Regions from separate parts of the Allobosea sp. P2_A10 genome, predicted to be linked through region 3. Evidence: predicted binding sites of a transcription regulator. Region 3 holds the regulator's gene; each other region holds the start of a gene.
What was found. The regulator PhoB, encoded in region 3, activates phosphate uptake and scavenging genes when phosphate is short. The targets are predictions, from matches to a motif close to TGTCATNNANCTGTCAT.
Positions count from the first base shown of each region.

Region 1: the regulator PhoB is predicted to act here: its motif matches at 3,981-3,997, upstream of AC1DZY_RS22065 (RNA degradosome polyphosphate kinase).
Region 2: the regulator PhoB is predicted to act here: its motif matches at 2,947-2,963, upstream of phnF (phosphonate metabolism transcriptional regulator PhnF).

Region 1 covers NZ_JBFUCS010000019.1:25,297-31,207, reverse strand. The annotation lists gene rnd (ribonuclease D) at 1-194, shown strand, start outside; gene ppx (exopolyphosphatase) at 195-1,700, opposite strand; gene AC1DZY_RS22065 (RNA degradosome polyphosphate kinase) at 1,711-3,900, opposite strand; gene AC1DZY_RS22060 (acyl-CoA desaturase) at 4,155-5,396, shown strand; gene AC1DZY_RS22055 (P-loop NTPase family protein) at 5,397-5,911, opposite strand, start outside.
Region 2 covers NZ_JBFUCS010000001.1:752,615-758,525, reverse strand. The annotation lists gene AC1DZY_RS03675 (alpha-D-ribose 1-methylphosphonate 5-phosphate C-P-lyase PhnJ) at 1-724, opposite strand, end outside; gene AC1DZY_RS03670 (carbon-phosphorus lyase complex subunit) at 721-1,839, opposite strand; gene phnH (phosphonate C-P lyase system protein PhnH) at 1,839-2,435, opposite strand; gene phnG (phosphonate C-P lyase system protein PhnG) at 2,435-2,875, opposite strand; gene phnF (phosphonate metabolism transcriptional regulator PhnF) at 2,979-3,692, shown strand; gene phnE (phosphonate ABC transporter, permease protein PhnE) at 3,726-4,580, opposite strand; gene phnE (phosphonate ABC transporter, permease protein PhnE) at 4,577-5,458, opposite strand; gene phnD (phosphonate ABC transporter substrate-binding protein) at 5,679-5,911, opposite strand, start outside.
Region 3 covers NZ_JBFUCS010000013.1:29,087-34,997, reverse strand. The annotation lists gene pstC (phosphate ABC transporter permease subunit PstC) at 1-774, shown strand, start outside; gene pstA (phosphate ABC transporter permease PstA) at 789-1,679, shown strand; gene pstB (phosphate ABC transporter ATP-binding protein PstB) at 1,725-2,525, shown strand; gene phoU (phosphate signaling complex protein PhoU) at 2,579-3,298, shown strand; gene phoB (phosphate regulon transcriptional regulator PhoB) at 3,330-4,028, shown strand; gene AC1DZY_RS18235 (TIGR03862 family flavoprotein) at 4,169-5,380, shown strand; gene AC1DZY_RS18230 (dihydrodipicolinate synthase family protein) at 5,503-5,911, opposite strand, start outside.

The DNA of each region.
Region 1 (5,911 bases), on a different contig from region 3:
TCGCCGACGCGGAACGCGTCGCGCCCAAGATCATCGCGTCCTCCGACGATCTGGAGGCGATCGCTTTCGACGACGAGGCCGACGTGCCCGCGCTCAAGGGCTGGCGGCGCGAGGTGTTCGGCGACAAGGCGATCGCGCTCAAGAACGGCGCTCTGAGCCTGCGGATCGTCAGAGGCCGGGTTTCGGTCGGCTGATCAACCCAGCCTGATCTCGTGCTCGCGGCCGAGCAGCTTCGCAAGCTGCTTGAGGCGGCCCGTGACGCGTTCGCTCGACAAAGCGTGCAGCCCGTCATCAAGCCGCAGCACGAGCCGGCTGTCGATGCAGGTCAACGTCGCTCGGGGCAGAATGCCGGGCATGCCGGCCGACAGCAGATAAGCGACCCGGAACGCGGCCGCCAGCAGTTGCGCACGCTCCAGCAGACGCGGTTCGAGCAGACGCCGCAGGCCATCGGCCGCAGGCGATGCGCCCTTGGCCCCGGCATAGCGGTGGAACACCACCAGCGAGAGGAAAGCGCGGCCGACATGGTCGACGCCGCTGAAGGCCGCGTGCGCGATGACGTTGAGGCTCTGCTCGCCGCGATAGTCGGGATGGGCGCGCCAGCCGATATCGGAGAGCAGGCAGGCTGCATCCTGCAGGCGTCGCCCGCCGGGCTCCTCCGGCAGGCCGGCGCTGGAGAGCAGCCGCTCCACCCAGGCGATCAGGTCGGCGCCATGGCGCGGCTCGCGGGCGCGCAGCTGGTTGTAGTCCTGCGCGCCGCGCAGCAGCGGATCGACCCGGCGCTCATGCTCGGGCAGCATGTCGTGCAGCAGGCCCTCGCGCACGCCATTGGCCGAGATCACCACCGCGCGCGGCCGGCCGCGCTTGATCAGCAGGTCGAGCACCAGCGCGCCATAGGCGAGGAGCGGACGCCGCGCCGAGGAGACGGCGTCGATCGCCTCCAGCACAGCCCCGTCGGCTCGCTCGACCAGCCGGGCGAAATCGGCGACGTCGCGCGCGGGCACCGTGTAGCCGTGCATGACGTTGAGCGGATAGCCGGACTGGCGCTGGTGCAGGGTCGCCAGTGCGCGCCAGGTGCCGCCGACGGCGAAGAAATCCTTGCCGCGCATCGCCGCGATCTGCGGGTGATGGTCGAGCTGATCGCGGACGATCTTCTCGGCGAGCTTGAGCTGGCCCTTGGCGCGGTCCATCAGCGCGAGCCCGCCAATGGGAAGGCTGATGCCCTCGCCCACCCTGTCGCCATCAACCGAGATCAGTTCGAGCGAGCCGCCGCCGAGATCGCCGACGACGCCGTGGGGTGAATCGATACCGGAAATCACGCCCAGCCCCGAGAGGTAGGCTTCGCGCCCGCCCGAAATCAGTTCGATGGGCTGGCCGATGGCGTCTTCGGCCTTCGCCAGAAAAGCCGGGCCATTGGCGGCCTCGCGCGCGGCGGCCGTGGCGATGACGCGGATCGCGCCGACCTGCATCGCCTCGCACAGGATGCGGAAACGCAGCAGCGCCTCGAGCGCTCTGGCCATGGTGTCCTCGGCGAGCCGGCCGGTGGTCGCGACCTGACGGCCGAGGCCTGCCATCTCCTTCTCGTTGAAGACCTGCGCCGGGGCGCGCGCCAGCATCTCGTAGACCACGAGACGCACCGAGTTGGAGCCGATGTCGACGATCGCGATGGTCTCGCCCAGGCTCAACCGCCCGGGCACGAACACCGGCGCAGCGTCAGCCTTTCTTGCCCGCCCGTTTGGGAAGGCTGCGAGGGCTGGAATTGGAGAGCGATTTTCCACGTCCGGACAAACTCGGATTGGTCATGAAATATTTGTGGGCGTTGAACGACTCGTCGCCCGGCGCCGGGACAATGCGTTGCGATCCACCATCGGGCAAGATCGTCCAGCTCTGTTCGTTGTCGAGAAAGTTCGCCAGCATGATCTGTTCGAGCAGTTGCTGGTGCACCGTCGCGTTCAGGATCGGGGTCAGCGCCTCCACACGGCGGTCGAGATTGCGCGGCATCAGATCGGCCGAGGAGATGTAGAGCTTGGCCTTGACCGAGGGCAGGCCGTGGCCGGCGCCAAAGGCGTAGATGCGGGTGTGTTCGAGGAAGCGCCCGACGATCGACTTGACGCGGATGTTCTCGGACAGGCCCTTCACGCCAGGCCTGAGGCAGCAGATGCCGCGCACGACGAAGTCGATCTCGACGCCGGCCTGGCTCGCATCATAGAGCGCGTCGATGATCTCGGGGTCGACGAGCGAATTGCACTTGCCCCAGATCGCGCCCTTGCGACCGGCTTTGACGTGCGCGATCTCCTCGGCGATGTCGGCGAGCAGGCGCGGCTTCAGGCCGACCGGCGAGACCGACATCTTCTCCAGCTCGGCCGGTTCGGCATAGCCGGTGATGAAATTGAAGATGCGCGCGACATCCTGCGACATCACCGGATCGGCGGTGAAGAAAGACACGTCGGTATAGATGCGCGCCGTGATCGGGTGGTAGTTGCCCGTCGCGATATGGCAGTAGCTGACGAGCTGGCCGGCCTCGCGGCGCACCACCATCGAAAGCTTGGCGTGGGTCTTGAGCTCGATAAAGCCGTAGACGACCTGCACGCCGGCGCGCTCCAGATCCTTGGCCCAGCGGATATTGGCCTCTTCGTCGAAGCGCGCCTTGAGCTCGACCAACGCCGTCACCGATTTGCCGGCCTCGGCGGCTTCGGCGAGCGCCGAGACGATCGGCGAGTTCGACGAGGTCCGGTAGAGCGTCTGCTTGATCGCCACGACGGCGGGATCGCGCGCTGCCTGCTGCAGGAACTGCACGACGACGTCGAAGCTCTCATAGGGGTGATGGACGATCAGGTCCTTCTGGCGGATGGCGGCGAAGCAATCGCCGCCGTGCTCGCGGATGCGCTCGGGAAAACGGGCGTTGTAGGGCTTGAACTTCAGGTCCGGGCGATCGACGCCGACGAGCTGCGACAACTCGTTGAGGCCGATCATGCCGGCGACATCGACGATCTCGTCGGCGTCGACCTTGAGTTCGCGCACGATCATGCGGCGCAGATGCACGGGCATGCCGACGCTGACCTCGAGCCGGATCACGACGCCGCGCCGACGCTGTTTCAGCATTGTCTCGAAGACGCGCACCAGATCCTCGGCCTCCTCCTCGATGTCGAGGTCGGAGTCGCGGATGACGCGGAAGGAGCCGGTGCCCTTCACGTCATACCCCGGGAAGAGTTTGGCGATGAACAGCGAGACCGTGTCCTCGAGCGTGATGAAGCGATGCAGCCCCTCGCGCGCCAGATCGGGCAGCTCGATGAAGCGGTCCATCTTGATCGGCACGCGAATGAGCGCGTCGAGCTGGCGCCCGTCGCTGATGCGCTCAAGCGCCAAGGCCAGGGTGAAGCCGAGATTGGGAATGAAGGGGAACGGGTGCGCCGGGTCGATCGCCAGCGGCGTCAGCACCGGGAAGACATAATGCAGGAAGTAATCCTCGAGCCAGAGGCGTTCCTGAGGGCCGATTTCGGCAGGATCGAGCAGGTGGATGCGGTTCTCGTGCAGATCGCCCTTGAGCCCGACCCAACGGGCCTGCTGGTCGTTGGTCAGGGCCACGACCGCCTTGCCGAGTTCGGCCAGCTGCTCGGCCGGGTTCAGACCGTCCTGGCTCTTGGTGACGACGCCGGCCTTGAGCTGCTCGCGCAGGCCCGACACGCGGACCATGAAGAACTCGTCGAGATTGGCCGCCGAGATCGACAGGAAGCGCAGCTGCTCCAGCAGCGGATGATTGCGGTTGGAGGCTTCTTCCATGACGCGCCGGTTGAACTGCAGCCAGGACAATTCGCGGTTCATGAAGCGCAAGGGCGATTCGCGCAGGTTCTGCGCTTCGCTGGCGGGAGCGGGCTCGGCCGCCTTGATCTCCGATGGCTCCATATTCATGAGTCTGGCTTTCGTCCCGCTCGCTGGTTTGGACACATCGGTCTCCTTCTTGTTGGTCTTGAAGCCATCCTAGCGTGACGGTTCGATGACGGGCGAGACGGATTCATAAAACCGGAGCAGTATCGGCGCATGCGGCAAGCGGCCCCCTTGCGGAGCAATAGCGCGTCCTGTTTCCTAGACATGGCCGATGCGTGAATCGGTCCGACTGATTACATGTCACCCGGCCAACCGAAGCGACCGAGGCATTCTTGACCGACAGCACGCCCCATCATGACGACGGCGACATCGTCTACCCCTCGGCGGTTCCGTTCGTGCTGGCGCACGTCGCCTGCCTCGGCGCGCTCTGGAGCGGCGTCACCTGGACCTCAGTCTGGCTGGCGATCGGGCTCTACTGGCTGCGGATGTTTGCGGTCACCGGCGGCTATCACCGCTATTTCTCGCACCGGACCTACAAGACCAGCCGCTTCTTCCAGCTCGTGCTGGCCTTGCTGGCGCAGTCGACGGCGCAGAAGAGCGTGCTGTGGTGGGCCTCGAAGCACCGGCATCATCATCGTCATGCCGACACCGAACACGACGTGCATTCGCCGGTGCACACCTCTTTCGCCTATTCCCATCTCGGCTGGATCTTTTCGCGGCAGCACAACCGCTTCGACAGCTCAACCATCACCGACCTGACGAAGTTCCCGGAGCTGCGGCTGCTGCATCGATTCGAGATCGCGCCCGCCATCCTGCTGGCGCTGCTCTGCTTTGCCATCGATGGCTGGGCCGGGCTGTTCGTCGGCTTCTTCTGGTCGACGGTGGCGGTCTATCACGGGACCTTCTGCATCAACTCCCTGGCGCATGTGCATGGCGACAAGGACTATGTCACCGGCGACGAGAGCCGCAACAACTGGTGGCTCGCGATCATCACCATGGGCGAAGGCTGGCACAACAACCATCATGCTTATCAGTACAGCGTCCGCCAAGGCTTCCGCTGGTGGCAGTGGGATCCGACCTGGTATCTGATCCTGGGCCTGTCGAAGCTCGGGCTGGTCTGGGAGCTGAAATCGCCGCCGCAGGCGATCATCGATCGCTCGCAGGCGCTGCCGCCGCGCGTGATCGAGCGCTCGGCCGAGCGGCTGGCCGCTTCCGTGCCGCTGGAACGCGCGCTCGCCGCCTTCCGGGAAGCCTATGCGGCGACGCCGAGCCTGTCGGACCTGCACCTGCCGACGATGACGCTGGCGGATCTGCGCCTCGCGCTGGCCGATCTGCAGCATCGCGCCGGCGACCGTCTGGCCGAGATGCAGCAGCAGGCGCATGACGCACTGGCGCAACTGCATCTTCCGGTGCTGCCAAGCCGCGAGGAGCTGGCGGAGACGGCTGCCGCGATGTTTGTCAAGACGCCGTCGCTCGATGCGATCGCGGCGCGAGCGCATGAGCTTCTTATCGAGGCGATGCACGCTCGCCTCGTCGCGCAGCCGACCAGCGGTCCGACGCCCGACCGCGCCTGATCAGCTCTCCGGGAAGAGTCCGGCGAGAGCCTCGGCGGCCAGCGGGCGGGTGACGCGTCGGCCGCGCTCCAGCGACAGCCGGTCGAGGAGATCGACCAGCGCGCGCGCGGCCGCAAACGAGCGCTCCATGCGCTGCGCCAGCATTTCGATGATGCCGGCGTCGACGATGAGTTGCCTGTCGATGAAGAGCTTGACCAGCACGGCGCGCAGCAGGCCGTCATCGGGGGGCTCGATCGTGGCGTGAGGCGCCAGCCGCAGCCGCGACAGCAGATCGGGCACCGCGACGCCCCAGAAATCGGGTGCGGTTCTCGCGGTCAGCAGCACGAAGCCGCGCTTGGCCTTCATGGCGTTCATCAGGTGAAACAGCGCCGGCTCGTCGCGAACGCCGCCATCGCAGTCCTCGATGACGAGCGCGCCGCCCGAGACCAGATGCGGCACGCTGCTTTCCGTCACCTCGGCCACAGGAACGGTCCAGGCGTGGGCTGATTTCGCCCAGATCGCGGCGAGATGGGTTT
Region 2 (5,911 bases), on a different contig from region 3:
GGAAGGGATGATCCTCGAAATCGAGGCTCCTGACGCTGGTGAAGGGCGGCAACGCATAGATGCGTTTTTCGCGGCCGGCCCCAAACAGCTGCAGCGCCGGCGACATGTGCATCTTGGGATTGTCGAATTTCGGGATCGGCGAGGGCGCCATCACATAGCGGCCATTGACCATCACCGGGTAGTCATAGGTCTTTGTGATCTCGCCATAGCGGGCGATGTCCTCGTAGAGCTTGACTTGCATCAGCCCGTATTCGGCCCAGGCATGCATCTTCCGGGTCTCGGCCTCGCGCGGCTCCAAGCGGCGCAGAGGTTCGGGCGTCGGCACCTGATAGACCATGATCTGGCCGCTCCTGAGGGGGGCCTCGGGAATGCGGTGGCGGGTCTGGATGATCGTTGCGTCGGGCGTCGCCTCTGTCGTGCGCGCATCGGCCGTGCGCTCGAAGAAGCGGCGGATCGAGACGGCGTTGGTCGTGTCGTCGGCACCCTGGTCGATGACCTTCAAGGTGTCGGCAGGGCCGATGATTGCGGCGGTGACCTGGATGCCGCCAGTGCCCCAGCCACGAGCCAGCGGCATCTCGCGCGAGCCGAACGGCACCTGATAGCCGGGGATCGCGACGGCCTTGAGCAAGGCCCGGCGGATCATGCGCTTGGTCTGTTCGTCGAGATAGGCGTAATTATAAGCCGGCTTTGTATCGTCGGCCGGCAAGGTCTGATGCGCGTTCATTCCGCGGCCTCCGGCAGGGCTTCGTCTTCGCGTACCAGCCGTTCGGCGCGTTCGCGGGTGATGCGGCGGATCAGTTCGAGCTCGCCCTGGAAATCGACGTAATGCGGCAGCTTGAGATGCTCGACGAAGCCGGCCGCCTCGACGTTGTCGGAGTGGTAGAGCACGAACTCGTCCTGCTGCGCCGGGTACTCCGCCGCTTCGCCGAACTCGCGGCATTTCAGCGCCCGGTCGACCAGCGACATCGACATCGCCTTGCGCTCGGCATGGCCGAAGGACAGGCCGTAGCCACGGGTGAACTGCGGCGCGACCGCCTTCGAGCCCTGGAACTGGTTGACCATCTGGCATTCGGTCAGGGTGATCTCGCCGAGATCGACGGCAAAACCGAGTTCCTCCGGCACGAGCTCGACCGAGACTTCACCGACCCTGATTTCGCCGACGAAAGGGTGATTGCCGCCAAAGCCGCGCTGTACGGAGTAGCCGAGGCCGAGCAAAAAGCCCTCGTCGCCGCGCGCCATCGCCTGCAAGCGGACGTCACGCTCGGCCGGGAAGGAGATCGGCTCGCGGGTCAGGTCGAAGGGGCGCGGATCGCCTTCGGGCGGCGTCTCCGGCTCCATCAGACCTTCCGCGCCGAGGATGTCGGGCACGCGCGGCATCGTGGCGTCGAGGGGAGCAATAGCAGGTCGAGAGGCGACGACGTCGCTTTCAGCGTCGTCCATCAGCGCGAAATCGAACAGACGGTGGGTGTAGTCATAGGTCGGCCCGAGCACCTGTCCGCCCGGCAGATCCTTGTAGGTCGCCGAGACGCGGCGGCGGATCGCCATCGCTGCGGTATCGACCGGCTCCGACGAGCCGAAGCGTGGCAGCGTCGTGCGATAGGCGCGCATCAGGAAGGCGGCCTCGATGACATCGCCCTGCGCCTGCTTCAACGCCAGCGCCGCGAGATCCATGTCGTAAAGCGAGCCCTCGTTCATGACGCGGGCACAGGCGAGACCCTGCTGCTCGCGGATCTGCGCGACCGAAATTTCCGGCACGGCCTCGTCGCCCCGGCGCGCCTCGGCGACCAGATCATGCGTGGCGAGGATAGCGGCCTCGCCGCCCTTGACCGCGACATACATCAGGCGATCTCCCGGATCTGCGTGGTGCGCGGCAGGCCGATCAGGGCGTCGCCGCAGCTCAGCACGAGATCGATTCCAAGTGGATACAGTTCGGAATTCGCGGCGACCTCGTCCCAGAAATCTGTCCGCAGCCCCTGCGGCGCGATGCAGCGCGAGTCCTCGATGCCGGGGCCGCTCAGGGTAACCGGAGCCCCACCTGTCAGCGCCGCGCATTGCACGAAGATCGTTGCCGAGCGATCGGGAAACTGGTCGTGGCCGGCATCGAAAGCTGCCAGCAGCGGGGCTTGAGCGGCTCCGTCGATGACGGCGAAGGCGGCCCCTGTCGGCTCGGCGAGGATCGCCGCGCCGCAATGGAAGCGCAGCCACGCGCCGGCCGCGCCCTCGCGCAGCACCTGGGGCAACCAGATCGGCGTCTCGTAGTCCGCGAGCGTCAGCAGGGCTGTGGCGGTGGCCGCGTTCAGTCCCTGCGGCGGCGCGATCGCTGCAGGCAGGGTCTGGACGAGGCCCGGCTCGGAGAGTGCTGCGAGAAGACTGCGAAACGCCGCCTGCGACTGGAACACCGGCTCCGAAAAGCCCGCCGTTATCGTCGGTGCCATCACGCGCCCCTGACCAGTGTGAAGAAATCGACCTTGGTGGCAGCCGCCTTGCGCGAGGCGAGGTCGCGCGCCGCGGCTTGCCGACTGGCGAGATCCCTCACGCCCTCATGGAGAGCGCCGCCCCCATTTTCGCCTTGCAACCTTGCGTCGAGGATCGCGGCGAGCCTTGCCTTCCGGCCGTCACGGCCGAGCGCATAGGCAAACCCCATCGCGCCATCTTCGAGCCTGACGACGCAGCGCGTCACCGTCGCCTCGCCAAGATTGAAGCGCCGGCCTGCGCCGCCAGCGCGGCCTTCGACCATGACCGTGCCGGTTTCGGGCGCCTTGAGCAGGTCGTGAGCCGGCAGGTCGCTACCAGCCAGCGCTTCGATCTCGGCGCGCGTGGCGCGCGCGAGAACCGCCATCCAGCCTTGTCGTTCGGAGCGTTGGGTCGTCGTCATGCGTCGTCTGGCCACTCGCTAATGTCTAGACTATAATAGCCGCCTTGCGCGGAAAGGTCTATACATTTTGGGCGACATTTCTGTGACGGATCAGGCGACCGATGTGGGCACCGCCTGGCGGCGGATCGCCGACAGCCTCGCGGCCGAGATCGAGACGGGGACTTACGCACCGGGCGACACCCTGCCGGCCTCGGTCGCGCTGGCGGAGCGCTTTGGCGTGCATCGGCATACCGTGCGGCAGGCCTTCCGCCATCTTGCCGAGCAGGGGCTGGTTTCGGTCTCGCGCGGACGCGGCACGCAGGTCAGTGCGAGGCGTCTGCCCTATCCGATCGGCCGGCGCGTCAGCATGCGCGCCAATTTCGGCAAACTCGGCATCTCCGCCTCCAGCCGCATGCTGTCGGCGGAGCAGGTCGTGGGCGATGTCGAGACATGCGCGCAGCTAGGCCTCAAGGCCGGCGCGCCGCTGTGGCGGCTGGAGGGCTTGAGCCTCGCCGACAGCACCCCGATGGGGACGGGCACGCATTGGCTCTCGGTCGCGCGTTTTCCGGGCTTCGACGAGGTCTATCGAAAGGCGGATGCCTCAATGACGGCGGCGTTCAGGGCGGTGGGCATCGACGATTATGTCCGGCGCTCGACGCGGCTGGCGGCGAGGCTCGCCAGCGAGCGTGAGGCCGCGCTGCTCGAGATCGCGCCTGGCGCCGCCGTGATGGTCTCGATGGCGGTCGACGCGCTGCCCGACCTGACGCCGATCCACCTCGTCGACAGCGTCTTCGCCGGAGAGCGCATGGAGATGGTGGTCGAACCGTTCGCGGAGTGAGCAATCCTTCTCCCTTGAGGACGAAGGAAAGGGCTACTCAGCCCTTTGCCCGATGATCGCAAAGCGTAGCTTGCTCGACAGGAAATCGATCGCCGTCACCGCGGCGAGGATCAGCAGGATCAGGAACGAAACCTGTTGCCATTCCAGCGTGCGGATGGTCTCGGCCAGATAGAGCCCGATGCCGCCCGCGCCGACGATGCCGATGATGGTCGAGGAGCGGGTGTTGGATTCGATGTAGTAGAGCACCTGGCTTGCGATCACCGGCAGCACCTGCGGAATCAGGCCGAAGCGGATCTCGTGCAGCTTGCTTCCGCCAAGCGAGGTCACGCCCTCGACGGGCTTGCGGTCGGCGGACTCGATCGCTTCCGAATAGAGCTTGCCGAACGCGCCGAGATCGCTGGTCATGATCGCGAGCATGCCGGCGAAGGGGCCGAGACCCACGACATTGACCCAGATCAGCGCCCAGATCAGGGCATCGACGCCGCGCACCGTGTCGAGCGAGCGCCGCGCCAGGAAATGCACGACCGAGTTGGCGACGACGTTGCGGGCTGCGATGAAGCCGAGCGGGAAGGCGAGAATGGCGGCCAGGATCGTGCCGAGGAAGGCGATCGCGATCGTCTCGAACAACGCCTTGACGAAGAGCATGGCGCGGGCCAGCGAGCCGGGATCGGGCGGCAGCATCAGCACGACGAAGGTGCCGAGATTGCCGAAGCCGGAGACGATTCGCCAGAACGAGACCTCGAGCGAGGCGAGCCCGTAGCCAAACAGCCCCACGAGCGCGGTGACGACCGCGATCGTAATCAGGCGCGTCTTCAGCGAGCCGTCGATCGCGGCCTTGTGGCGGGCGACGATCGCCGCGCGGTCATCGGGCGAGAGGGCGAGGCTCATCGGCCATGCTCCAGGCTGAGGAGAGCGTGGCGCAGGCGCTCGGTGCCGTAGTCGATCAGCATCACCGTCACGATGATCAGCAGCAGGATGGCGCTGATGTCGGTGAAGTAGAATTTCCGGATCGCCTCGATCAGATCCTGGCCGATGCCGCCTGCTCCGACGAAACCCATGATCGAGGCGCCGCGCACATTGATCTCGAAGCGCAGCAGCGAGTAGCTGGCGAAGTTGGAGAGTACCTGCGGCACCACCGCGAAGCGGATCGTCTGCCACCAGCCCGCCCCGGTCGCGGTCAGGCCGTCGACCGGCTTCATGTCGATGTTCTCGACGACTTCGGAGAAGAGTTTGCCCATTGCGCCGGTGGTGTGGATCGCGATGGCCAGAACGCCGGGCAGCGGGCCCAGACCAAAGGCGATGACGAAGATCAGCGCGAAGACGATCTCGGGGACGGTGCGGCAGAATTCGAGGTAGCGCTTGGTGGCGAAACGCAGCCAGCCCGAACGTCCGAGATTGGCGGCGGCGACGAAGCAAAGCAGGAAGCCGCCGACCGCGCCGAGGATCGTGCCGGTATAGGCGATCAGGATGGTCTGCCAGAGCAGCTTGAGCCAGCCTTTGATGCCCCAGAACCACTCGGCCATGTCGGCGCTAAGCGTCGCCCAGCGCAGGGTCGGCATGGTCTCGAGGATGTATTTCGGAAAGCGCCATGCGTTCTCGATGAACTTGCCGGGATCGACCTCCGAGCCGAGAGCGGCAAGCCAGACCAGGGCTGCAAAGATCGCGACGCCGATCAGCGTCTGCCGGCGCTTTGCCGACATGGCGTGGGCGTAGGTCTCGGAATGGGCGCGGATCGCGGGGTCGTTGCGGTCGATCGCGAGGGTCATTGCAATGCGGATCCGTTGCCGATTGGGCGCGGGGAACCCCTCTCCTGTAAGGAGAGGGGCAGGGGTGAGGTGTGGGTCCTTTGACCAGCCAGGCACGAAGCCAATCGCACGCGGCGGCGAGGTGACGTCTCATGCGGAGAACGTTCGACCCCTCAACCTGCCCTCTCCCTCCGGGAGAGGGTTCCTCGCGCCAGCTGGTTTTGAGTCGGGCCAGAAAACCTTACGAGGACTTCTTCTTGCGGAGAGCGTCGACGAACTTGTTCAGTTCGATGATCGGGTCGTAGGCCTTGTTGTCGACGGCGACGAGCGGGCCCTGCTTGCCCTCGTAGATCTTGTCGAAGGCGACCTTGTCCTTGGTGGCGAGGTTCAGCACCGTGTCGCGGATCTTGGTCTTGAGGTCGGTCGGCAGGTCCGTGAGGTAGGCCATCGGCGAGTTCACGATCTGCTCGGACT
Region 3 (5,911 bases):
ACCTCCAGCGTCTGGGACACCCAGAACGACAAATACGGCGCCTGGCCCGCCATCGTCGGCACGCTCTCGACCGCGCTGATCGCGCTCGTCATCGGCGTGCCGCTGTCGCTGGGCATCGCGGTCTACCTGACGCAGCTCGCCCCGCCCTGGTTCAAGCAGCCGGTCTCGACGACGGTCGAGTTGCTCGCCGCCGTGCCCTCGATCATCTACGGCATGTGGGGCCTGTTCGTCTTCGTGCCGCTGTTTGCGGCCTATGTTCAGATCCCGCTCTCGAATATCGTCGAGGGCATCCCGATCGTCGGCACGGTGCTGTATTCGCGCTCGCCCTCGGGGCTGGGCATCCTGACGGCGGGCATCATCCTAGCCTTCATGATCATCCCCTTCATCGCCTCGATCGTGCGTGACATGCTCGACCAGATTCCCTCGGTGCTGCGCGAGAGCGCCTATGGCATCGGCGCGACAACCTGGGAGGTGGTGCGCCATGTGCTGGTGCCGCAGGCCGGCGTCTCGATCATCGGCGCGGTGATGCTGGGCCTCGGTCGTGCGCTGGGTGAGACGATGGCGGTGACCTTCGTCGTCGGCAACGCCAACCGGCTATCGGCATCGATCATGGATCCGGGCTCGACCATCGCCTCGCGCATCGCCAATGAGTTCAACGAGGCGCTGGGTCTCCAGCTCAACTCGCTGATTGCGCTGGGCTGCATCCTGTTCTTCGTCACCTTCGTCGTCCTCGTCATCGCGCGCATCCTCGTCGCACGCGTCAAGTCCTTCTGAACGGATCTTCGGCCATGACCATGACGACACCCTCCGCCGCGCAACCCATTCCGATCGTCCCCTGGGGCCGCGTGCGCCAGTCGCGCCGCACCGCCGACAGGGCGATGAAGCTCATCGCGACCGGCTTCACGCTGCTCGCCATCGTCGTGCTGTTCTGGATCCTCGGCATGCTGATCGTGAAGGGCGTCGGCGGGCTCTCCGTCGCGACCTTCACGCAGGTCACGCCGGGGCCGGGCTCGGAGGGCGGTGGCCTCGCCAACGCCATCGTCGGCTCGATCGTGCTGACCTTCCTCGGCATCGTCGTGGCGACGCCGATCGGCGTGCTGGCGGGCACCTATCTCGCGGAATATGGCAAGGGCTCGAAGCTCGCCGACCTGATCCGCTTCATCAACGACATCCTGCTCTCGGCTCCGTCGATCCTGATCGGCCTGTTCGTCTACGTCATCCTGGTCGAGCCGTTCCGCGGCTATTCCGGCTGGGCCGGCGGCGTCGCGCTCGGCATCATCGCGATCCCGGTCATCGTGCGCACCACCGAGGACATGCTGCGGCTGGTTCCGGGACCCTTGCGCGAGGCCGGCGCCGCGCTCGGCGCCCCGCCTTCGGTCGTGATCACCGCGATCACCTGGCGCGCCGCAAAATCCGGCATGGTCACCGGCATCCTGCTGGCGCTCGCCCGCATCGCCGGCGAAACCGCACCGTTGATCTTCACCGCGCTGAACAATAATTTCTGGTTCTCGCCGACGCTCTCGGGCGGCGTTTCCAACCTGCCCGTGACGATCTACCAGTTCGCCTCCGCGCCTTACGAGAACTGGCAGCAGCTCGCCTGGGCGGGTTCGCTGATCATCACGGTCTCGATCCTGCTGCTCTCGCTCGTCGCCCGCCGCATCGTGCGCGGCGCGAAGTAACTCACAAGACAAAACCCGTCGCGTCAGATCCGAAGGAAATCTTCGATGCTTTCGACCCTTGAACTCAGCCCGCAATCGCTCGATGCCGACGCCATGGTCCGTATCGCGGTCAAGAACCTCGATTTCTACTACGGCGAGCACAAGGCGCTGAAGAACATCAACCTCGACTTCCGCGACCGCCACGTCACGGCGCTGATCGGCCCGTCGGGCTGCGGCAAGTCGACATTGCTGCGCATCTTCAACCGGATCTACTCGCTTTATCCCGAGCAGCGCGCCACCGGCGAGGTCATGCTCGACGGCCGCAACGTCATCTCCAACGAGGTCGACGTCAACGAGCTGCGCTCGCGCATCGGCATGGTCTTCCAGAAGCCGACGCCGTTCCCGATGTCGATCTACGACAACGTCGCCTTCGGCATCCGCCTTTACGAGAAGCCGCCGAAATCGGAACTCGACGATCGCGTCGAGGGCGCGCTGCGCCGCGCCGCGCTCTGGGACGAGGTCAAGGACAAGCTCAAGGCGTCGGGCATGGGCCTGTCTGGCGGCCAGCAGCAGCGCCTGTGCATTGCCCGCACCATCGCCCAGAAGCCGGAGGTGATCCTGTTCGACGAGCCGACCTCGGCGCTCGACCCGATCTCGACCGGCAAGATCGAGGACCTGCTGGAGCAGCTCAAGACCGACTTCACCATCGTCATCGTGACCCACAACATGCAGCAGGCGGCGCGCATCTCGCAGTACACCGCCTTCATGTATCTCGGTGAGGTCATCGAGTTCGCCCCGACCAACACCATCTTCATGAACCCGCACAAGAAGCAGACGCAGGACTACGTCACCGGCCGCTTCGGCTGAGCCGACGAGACGTTTCAAGCATCCCTGCATCCGCCGCCAGAGGACTCCCTCCCATGTCCGACCATATCGTCCGCTCCTACGACGCCGAACTCGAGGCGCTGCGCCGCAGCCTCGCCGAGATGGGCGGCATGTCCGAGCGCATGCTCGGCGATTCCACGGTGGCGCTGGTGCGCCGCGACACGGCGCTCGCCCAGAAGGTGATCTCGGCCGATCAGCGCCTCGACAACCTCCAGCGCGATGTCGAGGAGCGCGCCGTGCTGACGATCGCGCGCCGCCAGCCGCTGGCCAACGATCTGCGCGAGCTGATCTCGGCGATCCGCATCGCCTCCGACATCGAGCGCGTCGGCGACCTCGCCAAGAACATCGCCAAGCGCGCGGTCGCGATCTCCGGCCAGTTCCAGCCGCCCCAGCGCGCCGTGGTCGGCCTCGAACATATGAGCCGTCTCGTCCAGGCCCAGCTCAAGGATGTGCTCGACGCCTATGCCGCCGGCAACGAGCAGAAGGCGATGGAGGTCTGGCACCGCGACGGCGAGATCGACGCGCTCTACACCTCGCTCTTCCGCGAGCTGCTGACCTACATGATGGAAGATCCGCGCAACATCACCTTCTGCACGCATCTCCTGTTCTGCGCCAAGAATGTCGAGCGCATCGGCGACCACACCACCAACATCGCCGAGACGATCCACTACCTCGTCACCGGCGGCACGCTCGACATCAACCGGCCCAAGCTCGACACCACCAACATCGAGGTCGAGGCGGTGACCGGCTCCTGAGCCGCGTCGTCGTCCCAGGGACAGCCAAGACATGCCCGCACGCATCCTGATCGTCGAGGACGAGGAGCCGCTGACGCTGCTGTTGCGCTACAATCTCGAGGCCGAAGGCTTCGAGGTCGACAGCGTCGCGCGCGGCGACGATGCGGAGCTTCATCTGCGCGACAACACGCCCGATCTCGTCCTCCTCGACTGGATGCTGCCGGGCCTGTCGGGGATAGAGCTCTGCCGCCGGCTGCGCGCGCGCCGCGACACCGAGCGCGTGCCGATCATCATGCTGACCGCGCGCGGAGAGGAGACCGAGCGCGTGCGCGGGCTCGCCACCGGAGCCGATGACTATGTCGTCAAGCCGTTCTCGCTGCCTGAATTGATCGCGCGCATCCAGGCGCTGCTGCGCCGCGCCAAACCAGGCCACGTCGCGGGCCTGCTCGCCGCCGGCGATCTCGAGCTCGACCGCACGACGCGGCGCGTCCGCCGTTCGGGCATGGAGCTCCATCTCGGCCCGACCGAGTTTCGCCTGCTTGAATTTCTGATGCAGGCGCCTGGCCGCGTCTATTCCCGGGCCCAGCTTCTCGATGCCGTCTGGGGCCGCGACGTCTACATCGACGAGCGCACCGTCGACGTCCATGTCGGCCGCCTGCGCAAGGCGATCACGCCGGGCGACGCCAAGGACCCGCTGCGCACCGTGCGCGGCGCGGGCTACGCCTTCGACGAGACGTTCGCGCGGGGCTGACGGCGCGACGTCATGATCGGGCTAGCCCCGATAATCTCACGCAGGATGAAACACCGAAAGCGAGCACGAGATGCTCGGGGCAAGACCGAGCATGACGACGGAGCTTGACCCGCGCTCTCGCCGGCCCCAAGCCCTCCGCCATGCAAGCCAAAACCATTGCGATCATCGGCGCAGGCCCATCCGGCCTCATCGCCGCCGAACGGCTCTCGCTCGCCGGCCATCGCGTCACCATCTATGACCGCATGCCGTCGCCGGCGCGCAAATTCCTGCTCGCGGGGCGCGGCGGGCTGAATCTCACCCACTCCGAACCGCTCGACCTTTTCCTGACGCGCTACCGCACGGCGCAAGGCTGGCTCGAACCCGCGATCCGCGCCTTCCCCCCGCAGGCGCTGCGCGACTGGGCCGACGAACTCGGCGCGGACAGCTTCGTCGGCACGAGCGGCCGCGTCTTCCCCGAGGCGATGAAGGCCTCGCCGCTGCTGCGCGCCTGGCTGCGTCGTCTGCAAGGGCAAGGCGTTACGCTCGCCGCCGGCCACCTCTGGACCGGCTGGAGCGAGGATGGCGCGCTGCTGTTCGAGACCCGCGATGGCGGCACGCAGGCTGTCCGGGCCGACGCGACGCTGCTGGCGCTCGGCGGCGCGAGCTGGCCGCGCCTCGGCTCCGATGGCGGCTGGGCGTCATTGCTGGCCGAGCGAGGCGTCGCCGTCGCGCCGCTGCTTCCGGCCAATGGCGGCTTCACGGTCGACTGGTCGCCGATGATGCGCGAGCGCTTCGCCGGCGTCCCGCTGAAGCGCCTCGTCATCAGATGCGGCGAGCGCCAGGCCACCGGCGAGGCGATGATCGACGCTGACGGCATCGAGGGCGGCGCGGTCTACGCGCTGTCGGGCCTGCTGCGCGAGGCGGTGCTGCGCGACGGCAAGGCCGCGATCACGCTCGATCTGCGCCCGGACATGGAAACCGCTCGCCTGATCGAGAGGCTGGGCCAGCGCCGCAAGGGCGAGACGCTGAGCAACCATCTGCGCAAGGCGGCTGGATTGTCGCCGGCCGCGATCGCCGTGCTGCGCGAAAGCGCGGGCGCTGCCCTGCCGCAGGAGCCGGCCTTGCTCGCGGCTCTCATCAAGGCCGCGCCGCTGACCCTGACCGGCATGGCCCCGATCGCGCGGGCCATCTCGACGGCCGGCGGCATCGTGACCGGCGAGGTCGATGACGGCTTCATGCTGAAGCGTCTGCCCGGCGTCTTCGTCGCGGGCGAGATGCTGGACTGGGAAGCCCCGACCGGTGGCTATCTGCTGCAAGCCTGCTTCTCGACAGGCGTCGCGGCGGCTGCTGGCATCGCGACCTGGCTGGAGTAGGTCTTCCAGAAACCACCGCCGTCATCCCGGGCTTGACCCGGGATCCATCGAAAGGCGCTGGGCTTTATGATGGATTCCAGGTCTCCGCTTCGCTGCGCCCGGAATGACGGCGGTGGTTCGTCTCAAAGTTTGGCGCGCGGATCGTGCTTGGCTACGCGCGCCAGCAGGTAGTCCACCTCCGCCTTGGCCATCGCGCTGATTGCTGGCCCCGGCTTGCGCTGGGCGTCGCTGCCCAGGATGCCGCGCTTCATCATGGTGTATTTGCGCACGGCAAGCCCGATGCCGAGCTGCTGCTCGTAGCGCAGCAGCGGCAGATGCGCGTCGAAGATGTCGTGGGCGGCGTCGCGCTGTCCGGCCTTCTGCAGCCTGACCACGTCGATCAGCAGTTCGGGGAAGGCGTAGCCGGTCATCGCGCCATCGGCGCCGCGCTCCATCTCGAAATCGAGGAACATGCCGCCATTGCCGGTCAGGATCGAGATCGGCCGCAGGCTACCGTCCGCCTGGAACTTGCGCAGCGTCGAGATCTTCTCC